Regions from separate parts of the Jeotgalibacillus aurantiacus genome, predicted to be linked through region 1. Evidence: riboswitches for the same ligand, from Rfam matches in the RefSeq annotation. Region 1 holds a riboswitch; the other holds the start of a gene.
What was found. Region 1 has a riboswitch for cyclic di-GMP ahead of H7968_RS14630 (anti-repressor SinI family protein). Riboswitches for the same ligand answer to the same signal wherever they lie in the genome.
Positions count from the first base shown of each region.

Region 1 (3,874 bases):
CCCGTTGCAATCATCCCCTGCATATACTCAAGACGGTAATATTTTGCAATCGAATAGGAAGCCATATGATACGCTTCGATCGGATCGATCCCTTCATCAATGGCGATGCTGATCAGCCTGTCCATCACGCCATCCGCATAAAAGGAAGGTGTGGAGCCGTCGGTCGTCATCATCAGCGAATCGAAGGAGCGCAATCCTTTTTCCTTCAGTTCACGAATCAGTTTCGGCAGATCAGGACGTATAGAGGAATGTCTAAGCGTAACAGCAAGGCCCTGTTCCAGTCTCGTCCAGGCTTCATCTCCAGTCATCGCCTCATGATCACCCGTTATGCCAAGCAGCGTCATTTTTGCAATGGTCTTTTCCGAAGCACCTGGTAAATGACCTTCCACACGCTTATAACGCAGTCTTGCCTCCTGTACCCAGCTCAATAGAAGGTCATCTCCTTCCACGAGCTTTGGCCATGCTGTCAGTTCACCTGCAAGCAGCACGCTTGGATCGTCCAGCCATGCCCTGATCTCTCCATTAGTAAAGTAATCCTCTTCCCGGTTCAGTTCCGTCTGCGAATCAAGGCGGCTCCACCAGTAAAAAGAAAGAGGGGATTTTTTAAACTGTTGCATAAAAGGAAGCGCTTTCTTTTTTCCTGTTAATAAAAGCAGCATCAAATTATCCTGGATAAACGAGGTCGTTCCTCTTTGTGCTGCAAACGCTGCAAAGCTATGCGGATTATATAGTTGAAACGGATGAACGTGTGGCTCAATGTAACCGGGCACCACATATTTTCCTTCGGCATGAACCATTTCAGTGCCTGCTGTATTTTCAGGCAAAGCACTGCCTGTATAGATAATCCGGTCCTGATCAATCCAAATGTTCCCCTTCACCCATTGATGCAAAGAAGAATTTAAATAATGCGCATCCCGGATCAGAATGGCCGGCGCTTTTTTACCTTCAAGGACAGATGTATGTGAACGCAAATGATTGATCTTCCACGGAAATCGCTGTTCCATTATGAATCACTCCAGATCATTTCCCATTTGAAAAATAGTGGTTTAATCGTACCATATTTTACACGTCACCGCATAAAAGAAATAAAATTTTCAACACATTATATTTTTCTTATTGTAAAAAAATACATTTTAGTTGTAAAATATTTAAAAGAGATAAGTTTACTATAGATAACACTCAGTTGACTCATGAACACATTATTTCAACAAATAATTCATTGAGAAGAACGGACAAAACCATTGATACCAAGCATTCCCTCTATTTCCCGAAAAAAACCTGTCGAAATTCGTGCGTTATAGTAGTCTTTTTCGAATAGTATGATACTATTGAAATTAAGGAATAATTTCGAGCAAGGTGAGTGATGGATAATGATAGGTGATCGTGTAAAAGCGCTGCGAAAAGAGAAAAAAATGTCGCTGACAGAACTTGCTGATCAGGCAGGCGTTGCAAAATCCTATATCAGTTCTCTTGAACGGAATCTTCAAAAAAACCCTTCTATTCAGTTTCTTGAAAAAATCGCTCCTGTACTTGGTGTCAGCGTCAATTCATTGCTGGATCCGGACAGTGATAGTGCACCTGTTGATAATGAATGGGTGGATCTTGCGAAAACTGCGATGGAATCCGGCATATCGAAGGAACAGTTTAAAGAGTTTATTGAATTTAATAAATGGCGCATTAATCAAAAATAGCCTTAACAGATCACCTTTGATCTGTTAAGGCTATTTAAAGAAAATGCTCACATTCAGCCGGCGAATAAGTTCTGCTGACTCCATACAACTGACTCCTGGCTTTTTAAGAACTGTGCGATCTCTTCCTTAGAAACTCCGGCTTCGACTGCTTCCTTGATCAGAGCAACCCATTCCATGTCTACCTCATGTTTTTGACCCATACTCTTCCCCTCCTAAAATACTTGATTACAGTACTTCAGGCGGCTCAGCCGTCGTAGCAATTTCTCTCTCTACTTGCCTTAGACCCGTTAGCTTTGCGTCCCAGCTTTTCAGCAGGTTTGCCTTTTTCTGTATCGCAAAGATGATCACAGCATCTTGGTGTTCAAAGGTGTCAATAATGCTTCTGATGGTACAAGAGTTCAAAGTTTATGAACTTATATTACCATTACCCTCCTGAATGATAAATAGTCCCATAGACCTAAATATTCTGACTTTTTCAACATTAAATTTATGTTACAATTCTATTCTTGTAGATTTTTAAATAAACTTGTCTTCCTGCCTTCACAATTTGATGATTTACTTCCTGAAACGACTTGGCCCGATAGAAAGGATTGTCGGTCAGATCCTCACCACACACAGGACACAGCCATGTCCCTTCCTCCATACAACTGAACGATGAGCGTTGACAGCGAGTGCATTCCTTTCTTACCATAGCCAGCCCCTCTTTCTTTTTGTTCTTTATAAAGAATTAATATATTTTCATTATACTCTATAAAGAACAATCAACAATAGGCAAATATGGTCCTGTGTTAAATAAAATATCTTATTTACTCTCCATATCTCTCTTATGCTCTTTTTTCTTCATATTCTTATTATTTTCTAATTAGTTTGAAAGGTGTGGATTTTGTAAGCTTGTATATGAAGTGATGTATAGGCCTACATGAAGAGAAAATCACGGTAATAGGTTTTTTTGAAGAAATCATATTTTTATAGAAGCGAATGAAAATAAGAAAGCAAAGGAACCGAATTCGAAAAGATTGAATAGCTCTCCTGAAACATGAAATCCAGTCCATCCAGTTTCATGACGTTCTCCCCGGGACAACAAAAAACAAAGAGGACTCCTGCACCTGGAGCCCTCCAATCGTCGATATATAACTATTTCCCTTTATATCCGGCTTTCCAGCCAATATCCCGTCTGTAAAACAATCCGGTTGTGTCAGTACCGCCTAATGCTGCATAGACTTTCTCCCCGGCCTGCTGGGCGGTCATACCGGACGCTGCAGCGAGCAGGACTCTTCCTCCGTCAGATACGATCAATCCGCCTTCTTTTTTCGTGCCGGCATGATAAAGGGTCACTTCAGCTGTAAGCACACTTTCAAGAGAAATTTCTTTTTGATAACTGCCCGGGTATCCGTCTGCTGCTACAACTACTCCCAGTACGGTTTCTTCAATCCATTCCGCATTTACAGGCTGGTCTGTCAAAAGGTTAACGAGCAGCTCTGCTAAATCAGACTTGAGTCTTGGAAGGACAACCTGTGTTTCCGGATCACCGAAGCGCGCATTGAATTCGATTACTTTCGGTCCGTCTTCAGTCAGAATTAACCCCGCATATAGAACGCCTGTGAAGCTTCTGTCTTCCTCAATCATCGCCTGAACGACAGGTTTAATGATGGCGTCCATCGCCACATCCGAGACTCCTTCAGGCAGGTGGGCAACCGGTGAATATGCGCCCATTCCTCCTGTATTCGGACCTTCATCGCCATCGTAGGCTCTTTTATGGTCCTGGGCAAGCTCAAGTGGAATAATGCGGTCATGGTGAACGAGGCACATAAAGGAGAATTCTTCTCCATCAAGGAATTCCTCGACAACAATTTTAGAAGATGAGGCACCAAATTTAGCACCCGCCAGCATGTCCTCAGCGGCTTGCAGTGCTTCTTCCTCTGTCAGAGCCACGACCACACCTTTACCGGCAGCCAGACCGTCTGCTTTAATGACGATCGGGGCACCTTGCTCATGTATGTAGCGCTTCGCTTCGTTGAAATCTGTAAAGGTCTCATAAGCAGCTGTCGGAATACTGTATTTTTTCATCAGTTCTTTTGCAAATGCCTTGCTGCCCTCAATCGCTGAAGCCTTTTGCGATGGACCAAACACAAGCAGGCCCTCGCGGTTAAATGTGTCAGCCAGTCCCTCTGAAAGTGGCTGTT
Region 1 is NZ_JACNMS010000005.1:16,131-20,004, reverse strand. It holds gene H7968_RS14640 (adenine deaminase C-terminal domain-containing protein) at 1-1,004, opposite strand, end outside; gene H7968_RS14635 (helix-turn-helix domain-containing protein) at 1,371-1,691, shown strand; gene H7968_RS14630 (anti-repressor SinI family protein) at 1,745-1,891, opposite strand; cyclic di-GMP riboswitch class I at 1,927-2,023, opposite strand; gene purD (phosphoribosylamine--glycine ligase) at 2,826-3,874, opposite strand, start outside.

Region 2 (3,874 bases), on a different contig from region 1:
AAGAGATTCATTCGGTTGAAGAATTGGAGCAGTGGAAGCAGGGGGCACAGACGCTGGTTTATGTATCAAGAGAGAACTGCAGCGTCTGTCATGCGCTGCTTCCGAAAGTGCAGGAGCTGATGGAGGACTATTCTTCAGTCCGTTTTGGTCACCTTTCAGCAGATGATGTGGAAGAGGCAGCTGGACAGCTGACGATTTTTTCAATTCCGGCAATCTTGGCGTTTTCAGAAGGCAGGGAATTGTACCGTGAAGCCAGATTCATCCGAATCGACGACCTGGATCATTTTCTTTCTAAATGGACGGCTGACGCCGATTGAATCAGTTGCCTTTATGTTCTTTTTTAAATATAATTACTACATGATAATTATTCTAAATAAAGAAATGGGCGTTTATGATGACGAAAGATACTCAGGCTGCCATTCAATTCAGTCATGTTACATTTACAAGTGGAGAGCAGGAAATCCTGCACGATATTACCGGCTGGTTTCCGCGCAACCGGATCACAACACTTGTTGGTCCATCAGGCGCGGGAAAAACCACGCTTTTCAGACTCTGTAACGGATTGATTTCACCAACGAGCGGTGATATCTATATTGACGATCAGAAAATCGAATCCTATGATCCGGTTCAGTTACGTCGGAAAGTAGGAATCGCGTTGCAAAGTGCCACAATGGTACCAGGCACAGTCCGTTATAACCTGGCCCTTCCAATGGAGCTTCAGGGAAAAGAGCTGTCTGATGAACGGGCGAAAGAGTTAATTACCGTAGTCGGGATGGATGAATCCTTTTTAGAGAGAAAAGCCAAGGATCTGTCCGGGGGTCAGCGTCAGAAGCTGTCGATTGCCCGTACGCTTGTCAATCAGCCGGAGATTTTACTGCTGGATGAAATCACATCATCACTCGATCGCGTGTCACAGCAGGAAATAGAAGAACTGATTGTCAGAATCAATGAAAAGTATGGAACGACCATTATGTGGATTACCCATAATCTTCGTCAGGCCTTATCCATTGGAGATTACACGTGGGTAATGATGGACGGGGAACTCGTGGAAACAGGTGAAAGCAGTCTGCTCAAGAATCCGCAAAATCCCCGCGTTCAGACGTTTGTAAAGGGGGAAACGGAATGAATTTTGTCTTACTGGCTTTATCCTTAATCTTTGTCATCATTCCGCTCGTCCTATCAAAAACGCTGAACCTCGGTCTTGAAAAGGATTCAGTGATCGCAACGATCCGATCCATTATTCAATTACTGACTGTTGGTTACATCCTTCAGTTTGTATTTGACGCTGAGAACTATTTTTACATCTTTTTAATGATCGCGCTGATGATTGGCGCTGCCGTTCAAAATGCCCGTAAAAAAGGTGTGTCGATTCAGGGAATTACATGGAAGCTCATTGTGACGTTTGTGTTTATTGAGGTGTTGACGCAGGGGATTCTACTCGGGCTTAATATTACGCCTGCAACCGCTCAGTATATCATCCCGATCAGCGGCATGGTGATCGGAAACTCGATGGTGCTGTCGATTTTGTTTTTAAACCGTTTTACATCAGAGCTCGATTCGCGTGAGGATGAAACAGAATTGATCCTGTCACTGGGCGGGACACCGAAGCAGGCGATTCACCGGCCTCTGATCGCTTCCATTCAGGCAAGCACGATCCCGACGATTGAAAGTCAGAAAACGATTGGTCTTGTTCAACTGCCGGGTATGATGAGCGGGCAGATTATTGCCGGAGCCGATCCACTTCAGGCTGTCATGTTCCAGCTGTTAATTATTTTTCTATTACTGACAACCGCTGTTGTAACGAGTGTGATGTTAGGGTTTCTATCCTATCCAACCTTGTTTAATGAGCGGATGCAGCTTGTTTTGCCGGAGAAGAAATAATGTTGTGTGCCGGGGTCTCTCGAGTGAGGGATTCCGGTTTTTTGGTATGACGCGAGGTTGGGAAGTTAGTCGTGATGGGACTGCACCGCGGAATTCCTTCACTAACCCGACTTTTTCAATCGTTTCAGATTTTTATTCAGGCTTTCTGGAAAAGGATTCAATCGTTTCAGCATTTAATTCCTTCAAAGCGGCTTCACCTGGACTTTTTTCCTTCTTTCTGAGACCCGGATTCCATCACAATTCAACGCTTTTTCATCATTCAAGCGCTTCATTCCATCACTCGCCAACATTGCACCCAAGAAGAGATGTACTGCCTCTTTTTATCAATAACACCCTCTTCACGCGTCACTCTTAAATCCTTCCAAAAAAGCAAAAAAATTTTGCATAGACGGTCTTTAATCACAGGAGTATACTGATAAAAATGAATCTGATAAGGGCAAACTTATCCGAAAGGAAAGGACGCAAAACCGTGAGCCTGTGTGCAACTATTGCATATGGCTGTCTGGCTGCCGGGTTCCTCATTCTATGAGGCCCAGACCTTATAGAATGGAGGACAATATGATAAAAGGTTCAATCATCAAAGTCTTAGTGCTGGTGTTGATGATGGGGATGTTGAGCGGAATGACAAATGAAGCAAAAGCCCAGACGTATTCGAAGGCGACGTGGCTGTGGAATCCGTGGTCACTTGTGGATCAGCAGGATGAAATTCTTCAGTTCTTTCAGGACAGACAGGTTAATAAAGTGTATTTGCAGATAGATCAGGAATTATCGCCAGCGGTTTATCAATCATTTATCGCTAAGGCTAGTTCACTGGGAATTGCTGTGTACGCATTAGACGGGGCGCCGGACTGGGCAGCTCCTAAAGGATATCTGGCACAGGACCGCCTATTCAGCTGGCTGACGAAGTATCAGACCTCTTCTCTGCCAATCCAGCGATTCAAGGGTGTTCATTTAGATGTGGAGCCTTACCTTTATTCAGGATGGAATTCAAAACGAGGGGCGGTTGTAAAAGCCTATCAGAACCTTTATATCAGAGCGGGGAAACAGACAACTCAGCTCGGTATTCCTCTCGAGGCGGATCTGCCTTTCTGGTTTGATGAAATTAAATACAATAATACGTTTGGCAGTGGGAAGCTGTCTGACTGGGTGCAAAAACATACAGATGGTGTGACCATCATGGCTTACCGTGACACGGCGGATTTGATTGCTGCATTCTCAGAGCATGAATTAAAGACAGGTCAATCTCTTGGGAAGCCCGTCACGATTGGTGTTGAAACGGGTCATTCTTACGAAGGAAATTATATTACCTTCCATGAAGAAGGAGAAATATATTTAAATCAGGAGCTTGAAAAAGTGCAGGGTAAAGTAAGTGGATATAAAAGCTTCTCAGGTTTTGCCATTCATCATACGGACAGCTGGATGCGTCTTGCTCCTTAAGTGGTTGTTCTAATACCCAGGGAGTGTATGAGAGAAAAAGAACTTTTCCAAAAGTAAGGGGAAAGTTCTTTTTCGTTGTTAAAATTGATTCATAATAGGGAATAAAGAATGAGAGAAATTATCCGTTATAAGATAAAAGAATGATAAAAGTGGGATGTGGAGAAAATGTCAGGGAAATATCAGAAGATGCTGATATCAAAAATAAAACAGACGACACAGGAATGGAAAATAGCAGGAACCGTAACTGAAAATGAACTTTACCGGTTTTTACATGGTCTGAAGGGGACGGCTGGAACCGTTGGAATGACTGCTGTTTCTGAACAGGCAGAAGATTCGTTGAACCGTCTTGAGGAAAACGGCAGTAAAGTTTTCCGGGAAAGTGAATGGAAATCGCTTTTGCCTTCATTTGAAGAGCCAGAAGGTTTGGAAAAAAAGAGCAAAGTTGAAATCCATGATGCGGCGATCCGGAGTGAAGATGAAACGGCGGTTACGGCAACAGCCGTCGCCACGGATGTGCCCTTCATTTTGATTATTGAACAGGATACTGATTTTATAA
Region 2 is NZ_JACNMS010000001.1:732,658-736,531, reverse strand. It holds gene H7968_RS03405 (thioredoxin family protein) at 1-317, shown strand, start outside; gene H7968_RS03400 (ABC transporter ATP-binding protein) at 395-1,126, shown strand; gene H7968_RS03395 (ABC transporter permease) at 1,123-1,881, shown strand; cyclic di-GMP riboswitch class I at 2,307-2,395, shown strand; gene H7968_RS03390 (amidase) at 2,440-3,318, shown strand; gene H7968_RS03385 (GGDEF domain-containing response regulator) at 3,484-3,874, shown strand, end outside.
Region 2: linked by a shared signal. The riboswitch ahead of H7968_RS03390 (amidase) and the one ahead of H7968_RS14630 (anti-repressor SinI family protein) in region 1 are both predicted to bind cyclic di-GMP.